DNA from 2 places in the Lysinibacillus sp. GW247-5R2A genome. Region 2 is predicted to be linked to the other one. Evidence: riboswitches for the same ligand, from Rfam matches in the RefSeq annotation. Region 2 holds a riboswitch; the other holds the start of a gene.
The links. Region 2 has a riboswitch for cyclic di-AMP ahead of AC07YC_RS01995 (hypothetical protein). Riboswitches for the same ligand answer to the same signal wherever they lie in the genome.
Positions count from the first base shown of each region.

Region 1 (7,399 bases), on a different contig from region 2:
TGATGGTCCACTTTATCTATAAATTTGATCAATGGCTGTGTGATGCTACGATATGCCGAATAATAGGTTACTAGTCGAATATCTGGTTGCCAAGCCTGCCACTTTTCTTCGAAGGCTTTTGCATCCGCTTGATCGAAAGCCACATAAAAGGCAATAATTTTATCAACCTTTAGTGATTTCGCATAATGAAGGGAATTTTCAACCACCTTCGTTATACCAGCTACTGGTACGATGAATACATTTCCTTCAATAGTAGCGACTTCCTCCTTATTCAATCTCAGCTGTTCTCCAACGGCCTGATAATGAAGCTTGATCCGATGAAATACAAAAATGATAATTGGTAAAAAGACAAACACTGGCCATACCTGAGGCAACTTCGTTACAAAAAACATCATCGCTACAATAAACGAAATGGCTGCACCAATTGTGTTGATCGTAAATTTCGCCATCCAGCCAGTAGGTTTTTCACGCCACCATTTTCGCATCATTCCCGTTTGCGCTAATGTAAACGGAATAAATACCCCAACAGCATAGAGTGGAATCAAATGCTCTGTTGCCCCATCAAATAAGATGATTAAAACAATGGCTGCTAGCCCTAGCATCATAATGCCATTAGAATACCCTAGGCGGTCCCCACGCATTTGAAATATTCTCGGAATAAAACCGTCTTTTGATAAATTGACAGCAAGTAGCGGAAATGCTGAATACCCCGTATTTGCTGCAAGTACCAAAATCATCGCAGTTGTACCCTGTACTATATAATAAAAGAAATTTCGACCAACACTTGCTTCTGCTAGTTGGGAAACGACTGTCGCTTCCGAAGTTGGCGCAATTCCGTAAAAATAAGCTAAACTAACAATACCGATAAATAAAACCGCTAAGATTCCGCCCATTGCTAACAATGTTTTAGCAGCATTATTAGGAGCAGGATTTCTAAAATTAGGGATCGCATTCGATATAGCTTCTACCCCTGTTAAAGCTGAGCTCCCTGACGCAAATGCCTTTAATAAGATAAATAAACTAATCCCTGCGACGGGTGTACCTATCTTTGGATGCAGCTCTGCTGGCACCTGACCTGTTGCAACATTATAGAGCCCCATCCCAATCAACACTAACATAACGACTACAAACAGGTAGACTGGGTATGCCAAAACAGAGGCGGACTCTGTTACACCACGTAAGTTCAAGACCGTTAAAAAAATCACAAAGATAATAGCAATTGGTACATTGTATGGGTGCAGGCTTGGAAATGCCGATGTAATTGCATCTGTCCCTGCTGATACACTTACCGCTACCGTTAAAATATAATCAACGAGCAATGAGCCACCTGCTACAAGACCCGCGTTCACACCTAAATTTTCCCTAGATACTACATAAGCGCCGCCCCCGTGCGGATAGGCGAAAATAACCTGACGATATGATAAAGTCAATGCCACCAATAGGACAACAACCCCTGCCGCAATCGGTAAAGAATACCAAAACGCTAATGTTCCCACAGTCATCAGGACTATTAAAATTTGTTCCGGTCCATAGGCTACGGAAGACAAAGCATCGGACGATAATATGGCCAATGCCTTTGTTTTACTAAGCTTTTGTTCCCCTAACGCATCGGATCTTAATGGTTTGCCGATTACATAACGTTTAAATGAGGATTTCATCAATAAACACCTTCTAGTTTCTTAGATTGTGTTTCGCCTTCCTAAATGAGATCAAAAAACGCCTACAAGTCATCACTAAATAAGACTTGTAGACGCTCATCTGTCTGCCAAGCTCCAACTTTTCTGCTCTTAACGCTTACGAGGTTAGCTGTCGGATTCGGGCCTGAGTAGCCCTACCCTTCAAAAGAAGAGATTCACCCCAAGGATTGCTTGTGCACTCCGTCTAAAATGGGTCCCCCGCGTCTAGTTTGCTTCAGCGATTTAGAAATTTGAAACTTTAATAATGATGTCATATTACGCCTGTCGATTAAAAAAGTAAAGAAGAAAATTTTTATTTTTTACAAGTGAAATACATAGACTTTTTTAAATACATTGTTAAGTTCCATGGTAGACATTAATTTACCCACGAATACCTAATTTAAAGGCATTTTACAACAAAAAAACCTTAAAAGTATGCTCTACTTTTAAGGCAATAACTAATATTAATCTTCCATATCTTGTTCAAAATCAACAACTTCTCCTGTAATCGAATCAACATCAACATCATATTCATATTGTCCATTTTTTATCTCGATTTCATAAATGCCATCATCTAATTTAATTTTTGTGACTGTACCCTTTGCTTTTGTTAGAGCCGCTTCAATAGCCTTTTCTTTACTTATAAGGTTAGTAGCCGTATTAGCGTTATCCTCGTTCACCCATTCAATATCATCGTCATCTTGACGCTCTTTCTTCTGCTTAAGTAATTTTCCAGTATAGGCATCGAATTTTAAATCATATTCTTCTTTATCAGCATGAACCTCTACCTCATATACAGAGCGGTAGCGATTTTGATCTAGTTCAATATCTGCTACTGTCCCATCCACTACTGCTAATGCTTTCTTTTCGATTTCTTGCATGGATAGGATCTTTTTTTCTTGTGCACTTCCTGATAATAAAGTTGTTGAACCAATTGCCGCTCCAACACCAAGAGTCACCACTAATGCAGGAATCATCATTATTTTTTTCATGTCCATCTCTCCTTTGTTTTATCTGCTTTTAGCTTACCAAGCAAAGATGATAGAACTATAAGAGGAACATTAGAATTTCATGAGAAAACTCGTTTAATCGTCCCATGAAACAGAAAGGACCTTTCCAGATACAGCATGAATTTGGAACGTGGCTTCTTCATGCTCTGTTTCAATTTCAACTAAATAATAACCGCCCTCCGCCGTATCTTCAAAATCTACAGAATCCACTTTCCCGGTTAATTGTTGCAGCGCTATATCAGTAGCTTGCTGTTGGGTAATAATATGGGGGGGTTCAGGCTGATTTAATGGTTCTATATCTTTTTCAGATAACACTTCACCTGAATAGCCATCTACTGTTATATCTTTTTGCTTATGTTCCTTTTCAACACGTGCGGTATAAATGGTTTCCGTGAGCATGACGCTTTCTACCTCACCATATTTTTCTTTCACCATTTTTCTTATTTGATCTTCTGTTAACAATAATTTACTTTGCCCTTTTTGCAACGTTAGATCAGAAACCTGCTGTGTTGTAGCATCAAGCATGGCTGTATAGTTCAAATTCTCACGTGTAAATTGTATTTCAAATGAATTTCCACGCTTTTTCACTTCTAAAACTTGACCCTTATAAATAGCTTCGATATGGCGTATGGCCTCCTCTTCACTGAGAGGCTCCTTTTGAAAATAGCGATTTTGAATAAACCAAAGCACTCCGCTACAAAGAAGGACAATCACAATAAGTATTAATGTCCACTTTTTCATTGCTGCCCCTCCTTTGGTATACACAAGGTAAAACTTGAACCTTCTCCAACTGTACTTTCCACATCTATGACGATGCCCAATTGTCCCGCAAGTTCATGTGCAATCGCAAGCCCTAAGCCAGAACCGCCTGTTTTACGATTACGATCCTCTGTGACACGGTAAAAACGCTCAAATAAATGCGGAACATGCTCTGCAGGAATACCGACGCCAAAATCCTGAATCGTCATTCGTACATGCGTAGTAGTTTCAGCTACGGAAATATGAACATCATCCTCACTATATTTCCTAGCATTATCAAGCAAAATAAAGAGTAATTGCTTCAAAATTTTTTCATCACTGTCGATAAATTGTGGTGCTTCTGCATCGACTATAAAATTCCGATGGTATGCTTGCTGCATTTGTGCAGCCACTTTATTAAGGAAGGGAGCCAGCTCTAGCTGTTCAATATGAATATCCATATGCTCATTATTTTTGGCTAGCTCTAATAATTGCAATACCATTTCATGCATACGAGAAGATTCATTTGCAATAGCCTGTAGCGATTCCTGCGCTACTTCACGATTGTCAAAGCCTCTTCGCAAGAGCAACTTTGCATAGCTTTCAATGACAGTAATGGGCGTCTTTAATTCGTGAGAAGCATTTGAAACGAATTCCTGTTGCTTTTGATAGTGCTGTTCAAGCTTCTCCATCATCATATTAAACGTTCGATTAATTTTTGCTAATTCATCCCCACCTTTAGCTGGGATGTCCATCTTTTCATATTTCCCCGTCGATGCACTTTTGCGCATTGTCGCATTTAAGCGTTCTAGTGGTAACAAAATTAGGCGACCGAGTGCCAAGCTCGCTAAAAAGATTGGAATGGTGGCAATAATGGACACAACGATCAAAATAGCCTTTAATAAATCCAGTGTACTTTCTACTTCCTCCATGGATTGCTGTAAGGTGATGTCCACAATTGTCCCATCCATCCAAATAGTAGGCATTGTATAGGTAATGGAAGTAACATCTGGCATGTCTAGAGTGGCCTGAACCTTCGTCTTTAAATTTTCTCCATCATAAACATAGATAGCACCATCAGCTGGCATATATGCTCTTAATACTTGCTGTAGGTTGGATTGTGCATTTAACTGGCTTAATGTTGAGCTTAAATCATTCGCTCGTGTATGAAGTTGGCTATATTCCGTATTATAGGCAAATTTCTCGTATAAAAAGTAAATTCCACTATTAGTTGCCACTAAAATTACTAGCATTAATAAAGTGGTAAGTAGATGAATTTTTGTTTTAAGCTTCATGATTTATTTTCCTTCAGCACATAACCTACACCGCGAACTGTTTGAATAATGGGTGTTACATTAGCAATTTCAAGCTTTTGGCGCACATAACGAATATAGACATCCACAACATTTGTATCTCCGTAGTAATCAAAGCCCCATACAGTCTCTAGTATTTGTTCCCTTGTGAGCACCTGCTTAGGATGCTTCATTAGATATAACAATAAATCATATTCTCTAGGAGTCAGTTGGATCTCCTTACCATAATAAATAACTTCTCTTGTCTGCTCATCGATCGATAACTGTCCAAACGAAACACCAACCTTTGTTGGACTAGCCTTTTGAGAAAACCGTAGTGCATTCCGGATACGGGCCAGTAATTCTTCAATTTCAAAGGGCTTTGTCACATAATCATTAGCTCCTAAATCCAATCCCTTTACCTTATCCTCCACCTCACTTTTGGCAGTCAGCATAATAACTGGGGTCTGTGATTCTGTAGCGCGAATACGCTTTAGCACATCTATGCCACTCATTTCGGGTAACATAATATCCAGTAAGATTAAATCCCATTGCTGCTCACGATATTGCAATAAACCATCTGCTCCTGTATGGGCCATCACCGCTTCATAGCCCTCAAACTGAAGCTCTAACTGGAGCACTCTCGCAATATTTTCTTCATCTTCTATAATTAAAATTCGATTGCTCATGTCGAATCAGTCCTTCACCTTTTCTTTCATCGTAAACGATACAGGTAAGGAAAGTCTAATTAGAAATTGATGAGAAATGTGCATACTTATTTTTTTAAAATTTTAAGCAAAGTGCTTCCCTTTTTCTAATCCTAGCGTTAGAATACTATTATCTTATTTTCCCCTAGGAAACTTTATTTCACGAACGATACTTTTTGAAACGAGGGAACAAATATGGTATACAAGCAAGTCACAAAATCGTCTGCTGAGGCGGTTTTAGATGGAGATATAAAAGGTTGGCGACGGTTTTTACCTTTTCTTGGGCCTGCATTCATTGCAGCGGTCGCCTATATTGATCCTGGCAATTTTGCCACAAATATTACAGCTGGCTCTCAATATGGTTACTTACTCCTTTGGGTAATAGCCTTTTCTAATTTAATGGCGGTGCTCATCCAATCCTTATCTGCCAAACTTGGTATTGCGACAGGAAAAAATTTACCTGAGGTGGCACGTGAACATTTTTCTAAAAAGACATCTATATTTCTTTGGATTCAGGCTGAATTAGTCATTATTGCTACCGACCTTGCTGAATTTATCGGGGCCGCATTAGGGCTTTATTTGTTATTTAATATCCCTATGCTTCCAGCAGCTATCATCACAGCAGTCGGATCATTTGCTATTCTAGAGCTTCAAAGAAGAGGGTTCAGAGCCTTCGAGGCAGGCATTTCTGGCATGGTTTTAATTGTCGTATTAGCATTTGCCTTCCAAACATTTTTAGCACAGCCAGAATGGGGCGAAGTAGCGTTTGGTATGTTCACGCCTCAATTTGAAGGGGTGGACTCATTACTATTAGCAACAGGTATTTTAGGTGCGACCGTCATGCCGCATGCTATTTACTTACATTCTTCTTTAACACAAAGTCGTATTATCGGTCGTAATGAAGAAGAAAAAAGACGAATTTTCCGTTTTGAATTTATTGATATTATCATCGCTATGATCATTGCTGGAGCCATCAATATGAGTATGCTCATTATCGCGGCAGCAGTATTTCACACACAGGGGATTGTAGTAGAGGATTTAGATGTTGCCTATAACGGCCTAAAGGATGCTCTCGGCCCAATGGCTGCCATTTCCTTTGGTCTTGGTTTACTAATTGCTGGTTTAGCTAGCTCCTCTGTAGGGACCTTAGCAGGTGACGTAGTCATGCAAGGCTTTATTCAACGAAAAATACCACTTTATTTACGGAGAGCCATTACAATGGTGCCTCCGTTAGCGATTATTGCATCCGGTGTAAATGCAACCCATGCGCTCGTTCTTAGTCAGGTTGTGTTATCTTTCGGTATTGCATTCGCCCTCGTCCCTCTCGTTATGTTTACAAGCAAACGAGACATTATGGGTGGTTTAGTGAACCACCGTATTACTACTATTTTAGGCTGGTTTGTAGTTGTCATCGTTGTGGCATTAAATATTTACTTACTAGGTGAAACAATATTTGGGTAAAATAGTGAATTAATAGACTAAAAGGCATCGAGAAGAAAAATCTCGATGCCTTTTTGTTGATAATCTAAAGGTGATAATTATAGACAAATTTACTACCATTGAGTCCTACATGATCCAGTGCTCTAGTAGGTTAGCTAAAGTAGTGCAGAAGTTACGGCTAATTTCCTCATTGAAATCACCTTTAAATAAATATAAGATTGATAAACATATATTTCCTTTTTTGCTTTTTTAAATACCCATACTTATTATGATTGTATTAATAGTTATACAATGCCATTATGCCAAAAAAGGAAATCTGTTATTAACTATTTTATTGGCCATTTCCTTTTCTACTTTAATTAAATTTCTATTATGGGATTCAAATTACTTATTTTTATTGCTATACGTTAATTTCTTTTTATATTTAATAAGTTTAGTTACCTATTTTACAAGACCAACTATGTGAGTGTTACAAACGATCGAATTGCTATCATCATCGTTCGATATCAACATAACTTATGAGTACCTGGCTCTTT
Region 1 is NZ_JBWKZL010000012.1:9,875-17,273, reverse strand. Features, by position in the region: gene AC07YC_RS17825 (APC family permease) at 1-1,658, opposite strand, end outside; cyclic di-AMP (ydaO/yuaA leader) riboswitch at 1,778-1,927, opposite strand; gene AC07YC_RS17820 (PepSY domain-containing protein) at 2,141-2,668, opposite strand; gene AC07YC_RS17815 (PepSY domain-containing protein) at 2,762-3,427, opposite strand; gene AC07YC_RS17810 (sensor histidine kinase) at 3,424-4,719, opposite strand; gene AC07YC_RS17805 (response regulator transcription factor) at 4,716-5,405, opposite strand; gene AC07YC_RS17800 (Nramp family divalent metal transporter) at 5,619-6,884, shown strand.
Region 1: it holds a riboswitch for cyclic di-AMP, as region 2 does, so the genes downstream of both, AC07YC_RS17825 (APC family permease) here and AC07YC_RS01995 (hypothetical protein) in region 2, are expected to answer to the same signal.

Region 2 (7,399 bases):
ATCAAGGACGCTTTACTACAGTAGCTACCCCTTGACCACCACCGATACATAATGTAGCTAAGCCCATTTTCGCATCACGCTTTTCCATCTCATGTAAGAGTGTGACCAAAATACGAGCACCACTTGCACCAATCGGATGACCAAGCGCAATCGCGCCCCCGTTGACATTTAGTTTATCATGATTAAAGCGTAATTCACGATCAACTGCAATTGATTGTGCTGCAAATGCTTCATTTGCTTCAATTACATCTATTTCATCTAATGTTGCTGCTGCCTTTGCCAGTGCTTTTTGGACTGCTTTAACGGGACCAGTTCCCATAATTGCAGGATCTACTCCTGCGCTTGCATTGGCTGAAATAATCGCCATTGGTTGAATACCAAGCTCTTGTGCCTTTTTCTTCGACATCACAACAACTGCCGCTGCCCCATCGTTAATGCCTGAAGCATTCGCCGCTGTTACGGAGCCATCTTTTTTAAATGCGGGACGTAGCTTACCTAGTGATTCCTCTGTTACACCTGCACGTGGAAATTCATCCCTGGCGAAAACAATAGGCTCTCCCTTACGCTGTGGAATCTCTACAGCGACGATTTCATTTTCAAACTTGCCTGCTGCAATTGCTGCCTCTGCGCGTTGCTGAGAACGAGCTGCAAAAGCATCCTGTTCTTCTCTTGAAATTTCATACATATCACATAAATTTTCAGCTGTCATTCCCATATGATAATCATTAAAAGCACACCATAGACCATCAGTGATCATAGTATCCACTACCTTTTGATCGCCCATTCGGAAGCCTTCACGCGCATTTTTTAAAACATAAGGTGCCTGGCTCATATTTTCAAAGCCACCAGCCACGATAATATCAGCATCACCTGCCAAAATAGCTTGCGTTGCTAAATGTACAGCCTTTAAGCCTGATCCACATACTTTATTAATTGTTAATGCTGATACCTCATGTGGTAAGCCAGCCTTTATCGCTGCCTGACGAGCTGGATTTTGTCCAAGACCAGCCGATAACACATTCCCCATAATGACCTCATCGACTTGTTCCCCTGCTATTCCTGCACGCGCTAAGGCGTCCTTAATAACAATGCTACCTAAAGTTACAGCTGGTACGTCTTTTAATGTCCCCTGAAATGAGCCTATAGCTGTTCGTACAGCACTCACGATTACTACCTCATTTATCATGTCCATTCTCCCCTTTTCCCCGTTCAAAAATCAACACTGCTGCATATGCTACTAGCAGATACGTATATTTTAACAAATATTTTGACGATTTTCGATAATAGAAATAATCGCAGTTTTGCCAAAGTTATTGTAAAATGTTGACGTGTTTTAAACAATCTTAGTTGGGAACATTACAAATAAGAAACAGCATGTGGAGGTGTTTTATGATGAAAAAGAAGATGCTTTTATTCTCTGGTATTACAACAACGCTTGCCGCAGCAGCTACTGGTCTGTTCGGCTTCGCGCTTTCCAATAAATTAATGTATATTCAACAAAAAGATCCTGAATTTGTTCGTGAACGTGAAACGACAGCCAAGCGCTTTGATGAGGCTTGGTACAATAAAAATTTGAAATGCGAATTAAATATTGATTCTCCTAATGGTTATTCGATTCGAGGAATTATGCTTCAGCCTTTGCAAACCAATAATACGATTATCATATGTCACGGCGTTACCGAAAATAAAATAAATTCCGTTAAATACGCTCGGCTATTTGAAAGGCTTGGCTATAATTCGGTCATCTTTGACCATCGCCGTCATGGCGAATCTGGTGGCAAAACAACCAGCTATGGCCACTATGAAAAAAATGACCTTGATGCTGTAGTCAATACAGTGAAAGCCATGATTGGTGAAGATGCAATACTAGGTATTCATGGAGAATCTATGGGTGCAGCAACAATGCTACTTTATGCAGGTACGGTTGAAGATGGTGCTGATTTTTATATATCTGATTGTGCATTCTCCGATTTTTCCATGTTGCTCAAGCAAATTGCCAAAACTGAATTTAAATATGGCTCTATCATTCCCATCCGTTTTGCCGATTTCTTTGTCCGCCTCCGGGACGGCTACTCCTTCAAAAGTGTGACCCCCGCCGAAGCAGTGACCCATATTGAAAAACCTGTACTTTTTATCCATAGTATCCCTGATTCATTTATTCCAGCGTCCATGTCACTAGATCTTTACAATAAAAAAGTAGGTCCAAAAAAATTAAAGCTTTTTGATACTGGGGCACATGCCCAATCCTTTAATGAAAATATGGATGAATACGAAGATTTAATTCATGATTTTTTAGAAAGTTTTATTTACCAAAAAATAAATCGTGATTCCTCCTCCTCCAATGTCATCCCATTCCATTTTTAACGCAAATAAAAACCTTGCTTATATTATTCCCGCAAGGTTTTTTCCATATTTATTCTTCAAAAACAATATGCCATTCTTCTCGTTTCGCTAAAAATTCCCTCGCTAATGCTTGTGCTCCTTCTAAGCTATGACTCGCAGCCCATCCACATTGTACCTCATTACATGCAGGGACTGCTGTCGCCTTCGTCACATCAGTAAATGTTTTTTCTAAAATAGTTAAAAGGTCCTCATAATCTTGATGATTAATAAGGGATACATAGAAGCCTGTTTGGCAACCCATTGGACTGAAATCAACGATATGGTCAGAATAATTACGAATGATATCCGCAGATAAATGCTCTAAGGAATGCAAAGCTGGCATTTCCATATTCTCTTTATTAGGTTGCTTCAAGCGAATATCATATTTGTACACTTCATCGCCGTTTCTCCCTGCTTTAACTCCCGCTAACCGAACATACGGGGCTTTTACTTTTGTATGATCTAGATCAAAGCTTTCGACATTTGTCTTTTCGCGTTCCATATTTAACAGCTCCTTTTCTATGAATACTATTTATTATAGCTAGTTTTCCCAAAATTAGTGGGAATATTTTAAATTGCTAGTTTTTTTATGTTTTCATAGAATATTTCAAACGATTAGAGTTAAATTTTTTTCATTCTTGTTTCTAAAAGACTGCTACACATCTTACTAATATAAGAAAATTCTTTGTGAAAAATTTTTTACAGCCTTTTGTTAAAGAATTTTTCTGGATTTACTTCCATATAGATGGCTTGTAATATCATAATTAGTTTCAAATTTCTAAATCGCTGAAACCAGTGGAGACGGGGGAACCAAATATTTACGGATCAGTAGAATATCCAAGGAGTAAATCCTTTTTAGGTAGGGCTACTCAAAGGGCCGAATCGGACAGCTAACCTCGTAAGCGTTATATGAGATGGAAAATGGGGCTTGTAACATCGAAAAAGTGTCATTTCAAGTCGATCACAATGACTTTGGTGAGGAAAACTTACAGATAGACGAAGAACCTTTAGCTGGAACAGAAGATTTCTCTTATACTAGCCAGCGTGTAACAACGATGTTTATGTGGGCTGGATCAAACAGTTTAGGAAATCAAAACTATCCACTTCATAATCCACATATTATTTTAGATGAGGGTGTTCTACCATTAGGTGTAGCAGTTGTTGTACATAGTGCAATTAACTGGCTGAACGCTTCTCATCACTATAAATAAGGGGATGTCTCAACCATTTTGAGACATCCCCTTTTATTATGAGTCCATGAAAAAAGCAACCAGTTACCTTAACCAGCTGCTCCTTAAAAATCCCAATTATTTTTGGAATTTATTCATTTGTGCCATCATTTGACGTACTTGCTTTTCAGACGGCGTACGACCCATTTGTGCCATCATCATACGAATCATTTGCTCATTAATAGGTGGGTTTTCTTTTAAATATTTCATCATAGCTTGACGAGCGAAATAGAAACCAAGTGCCGCTCCCGCTGCTAATGCGATAATTACGATAATAATCCAGCCCCATGTAGGCATACAACCAACCTCCTCCACTACAATATACCGAGAAAAAACTCTCCACGCTCCATTATACACCAAATGATAGCATGTTTCTATATATTGTAGTGAAATTTCCTAGTGCATTGTATACTTCATAGGTTTCAACCACCCACATTCATTATCTTGTTTATTGAAAGCAATGAATCGTTCACTCATCTTGGCAAGCATTTGAAATAAATCTAAATCTAGCATTCGTGAACCTTCACAATAAACACAAATCTTGCGATCCACTAAATAAATAGCCATTTTTCCTTTTATCGGATGTTCTAAAAACAAAGCATTACGAGCTCTTTCTAAATGTGCATATTTGGAATCAAGTTGATGCTCCAACATTGCTGCTATTTCATCAAATCGAACGGATTCACATATATACGCAAGCTCTTTTAAGGATTTCTCATTGGCGTCTTCACAGCCTTGCATCATCTCTAACAACTTTCGCTCTCTGCCAAAAATAAACGTTAAATGCTCTTCTTTTATCTTATATATGGAATAGGTTCTCACCAGAAATCCTCCTTCGCTCAGTTTATTTTCCATAAGTATAGCTCATCCCATCTTGTTAATTTGTCAAACGGAGGAAGGTTTCATCTTCTATTTTTGTCGAAAAGCTTCTAGTTTAGGATCTAAAAATTACTTTATGGCAGATGATAATTAGCACTTAAAATGAACTGCTATTTTTCAATGAAAACAAGCAAGATGCACTCATTGTGTACGCCAAAAACCCACTTTTGTTGCAGCCTAGATAGTTCTCAGCCTCAAGACCTAGTAGAAAATCAATTTCGAGTCCGTTTTAGACAATCTTGTAAATAGGTAACATAAAGGTACAAACGAAAGGAGCTAAAACAAATGAGAAAATTTCTTTTATTAACTGGAGGCGTTATCGCAGCATGTGTTGCACTAGCCTTAATCGGACCATTGGCAGGCTTACTATTCTCCGGATTATTTGTAGCACTAGGGATGCATTTTTACATGGGGAGCAAGTCTAATTTCGGTAAAATCTTTTGGTTCGCGGTTGGTCTAATCGGTATCCTATCAGCAGTATCAAACATTCCTGCAATGATTGGTCTTGCAGCAATCGCAATAGTCTATGTCATTTATAAAAAATGGAATGGCGAAGATGTAAAAATCCCAACAATTGAAAGTAAAAAAGAAGAAGATCCATTTACAAACTTCGAAAAAGAATGGTCAAATTTAACAAAATAAAAGGAGAGAATGAATATGAATTTATTTCAACGTTTTAGATATACAGTAGAGGCAGACTTACATCAGCTATTTGATAAGAAGGAACAAAAAAATCCAATTGCTATGTTAAACCAGTACATCCGTGAAGCTGAAAAACAAACAGAAGAAACCGGTAAATTATTAGAACGTCAAGGACAATTAAAAGAAAAGCTTGAGCAAGAATATCAACAAAATGCAGATTTACTTGCTAAACGTGAATCTCAACTGACATTAGCGCAAACTAGTGGCGAGCAAGATTTAATTGATTTTGCAACAGATGAAGTGACAGCTTACACTGCCCGTAATCATACGTTACAGGCGAGTATCGAAGCAAGTACACGTGAATATTTTGAGCTAGAGCGTAAATTTGAAACAATGAAACATAAAATTAAAGACATGAAAGTTCGTCAATTACAGTTAATGGGCAAAGAAAACGTTACTCGTGCCCATCATCAAATGGATGGTATGATTGCCAAAAACAATAAAACCAATTTTGAAGATTTGGAAGCTTATATTGATAAATTGGCTTATCAAATTGACAAAGATCATGAAGTTACAACATTTGAAGCAAGATTGGCACAATTAGAAAAAAAAGCTTCAGAGGAAAGCTCTCCACTGCTAATTGAAAATAAATAACATGTTATAATGGAAGCAATGCGCCAACACTAACCGGCGCATTCTTTCACGTTTTAAAACAGAGGGTCCCATTCCCTCTTTTATACTATTAGTAGAAAGAAGGGTGACCCTCTTGCAAAATTTCACTACAAATAAGCTCACATTTTGGGTACTATGCTTCTTTTTACTCGTTTTTGTGGAGCTTACTATTTTTAATAATGGTGGCGCCTTTTGTTTATTGATTGGGGCCGTACTGCTTTATTTAAGCTTTTCTAAAAAAGTTCGCTTTTTTAAATGGACCGGCATATTCTTCATTGCGATTGCATTATTCACAATGTGGAGCCTCCGTCTATTCATTGTAATTATGCTCTTATATATGCTTTATCAATACTTACAACGAGAAAATGAACCAAAAATAGTTGGTGCTGAGCTTTTTGAAAAACTATCTACCTCGAAAAATGACTTAATTGGCACCATACCAGCACCAACAGAAGCATACAAATGGCAAGATGTACAAATTCAACGTTTAGCAGGAGATATCACAGTTGATACGACTCAAACGATTTTGCCTGCTGGCACAAGTCTAATTACGATTCGTCAAGGGATTGGTAAAGTTCAAATCTATATCCCATATGAAATACCTTTTCGTATACACTATACGACCCTATTTGGTGAGCTTACTTGCTTACATGTGGGTCCACAACGTATTTTAAATGAAAGTGTTAGCTTTTCTGATGGAAATCCTGAGGATGCAAAACGCATTTTAATTATTCATGTTGCTACATGGCTTGGAGATTTGGAGGTGCTGCGTAAATGATTGCCTTTATCTCAAGATTATTTACCTTATTATTCATTTTAATGAGTGCTACATTCGGTTTGCTTGTTGCAGTATGGGGAAATCCTGATGAGAAAACTTGGGAACCTTTATGGCGACAAAATTATGATAATTTTCCTCTCGGCGGAATTATTGTAGTCAGCCTATTTGCTCTTAGCTTCCTCTTTGCCAGTTGGATTAGTATGACTGCTCGTGCCCGAGAAGCTCAAGCAACGAAAATTGTAAAGCAGTTAATCGAACCTGATTTTGTGCTTTCTAAAAAGCAAGCCCTTCCGAAACCATTAAAAAAAGCACTTGTGCAAACAAGTGAATTAATAGATACACAGCGTAAAAGTCTACAGCGCTTATCCAATGAACGTGCAGAAGCTCATGACAAAATTATACAGGAACGCATCATTGCTGAACGTCAACGTCTGGCTAGAGAATTACATGATTCTGTGTCCCAGCAATTATTTGCGGCCTCCATGTTGCTTTCTGCTTTAACGGAAAATGACGAAAATACGACTAGCTTAAAACAAGTGGAAAAAATAGTTCAGCAAGCACAGCTCGAAATGCGTGCATTATTATTACACTTGCGACCTGTTGCACTTCGCAATAAAACACTTGCCCAAGGCTTAGAGGAATTAATTATCGAGCTTCAGCAAAAGGTTTACTTCCATATTGAATATGAGCTAGAAGAAATGGCATTAACGAAAGCAGAAGAAGATCACCTATTCCGCATTGCCCAGGAAGCCCTCTCTAATACACTTCGACATGCCAAAGCAAGTGAGGTTGAATTGTTGCTTGTTGCACGAGATGA
Region 2 is NZ_JBWKZL010000001.1:400,816-408,214, forward strand. Features, by position in the region: gene AC07YC_RS01980 (acetyl-CoA C-acetyltransferase) at 2-1,186, opposite strand; gene AC07YC_RS01985 (alpha/beta hydrolase) at 1,393-2,364, shown strand; gene AC07YC_RS01990 (S-ribosylhomocysteine lyase) at 2,414-2,884, opposite strand; cyclic di-AMP (ydaO/yuaA leader) riboswitch at 3,157-3,303, shown strand; gene AC07YC_RS01995 (hypothetical protein) at 3,327-3,593, shown strand; gene AC07YC_RS02000 (YneF family protein) at 3,690-3,908, opposite strand; gene sirA (sporulation inhibitor of replication protein SirA) at 4,008-4,433, opposite strand; gene AC07YC_RS02010 (lmo0954 family membrane protein) at 4,776-5,132, shown strand; gene AC07YC_RS02015 (PspA/IM30 family protein) at 5,148-5,786, shown strand; gene liaF (cell wall-active antibiotics response protein LiaF) at 5,890-6,582, shown strand; gene AC07YC_RS02025 (sensor histidine kinase) at 6,579-7,399, shown strand, end outside.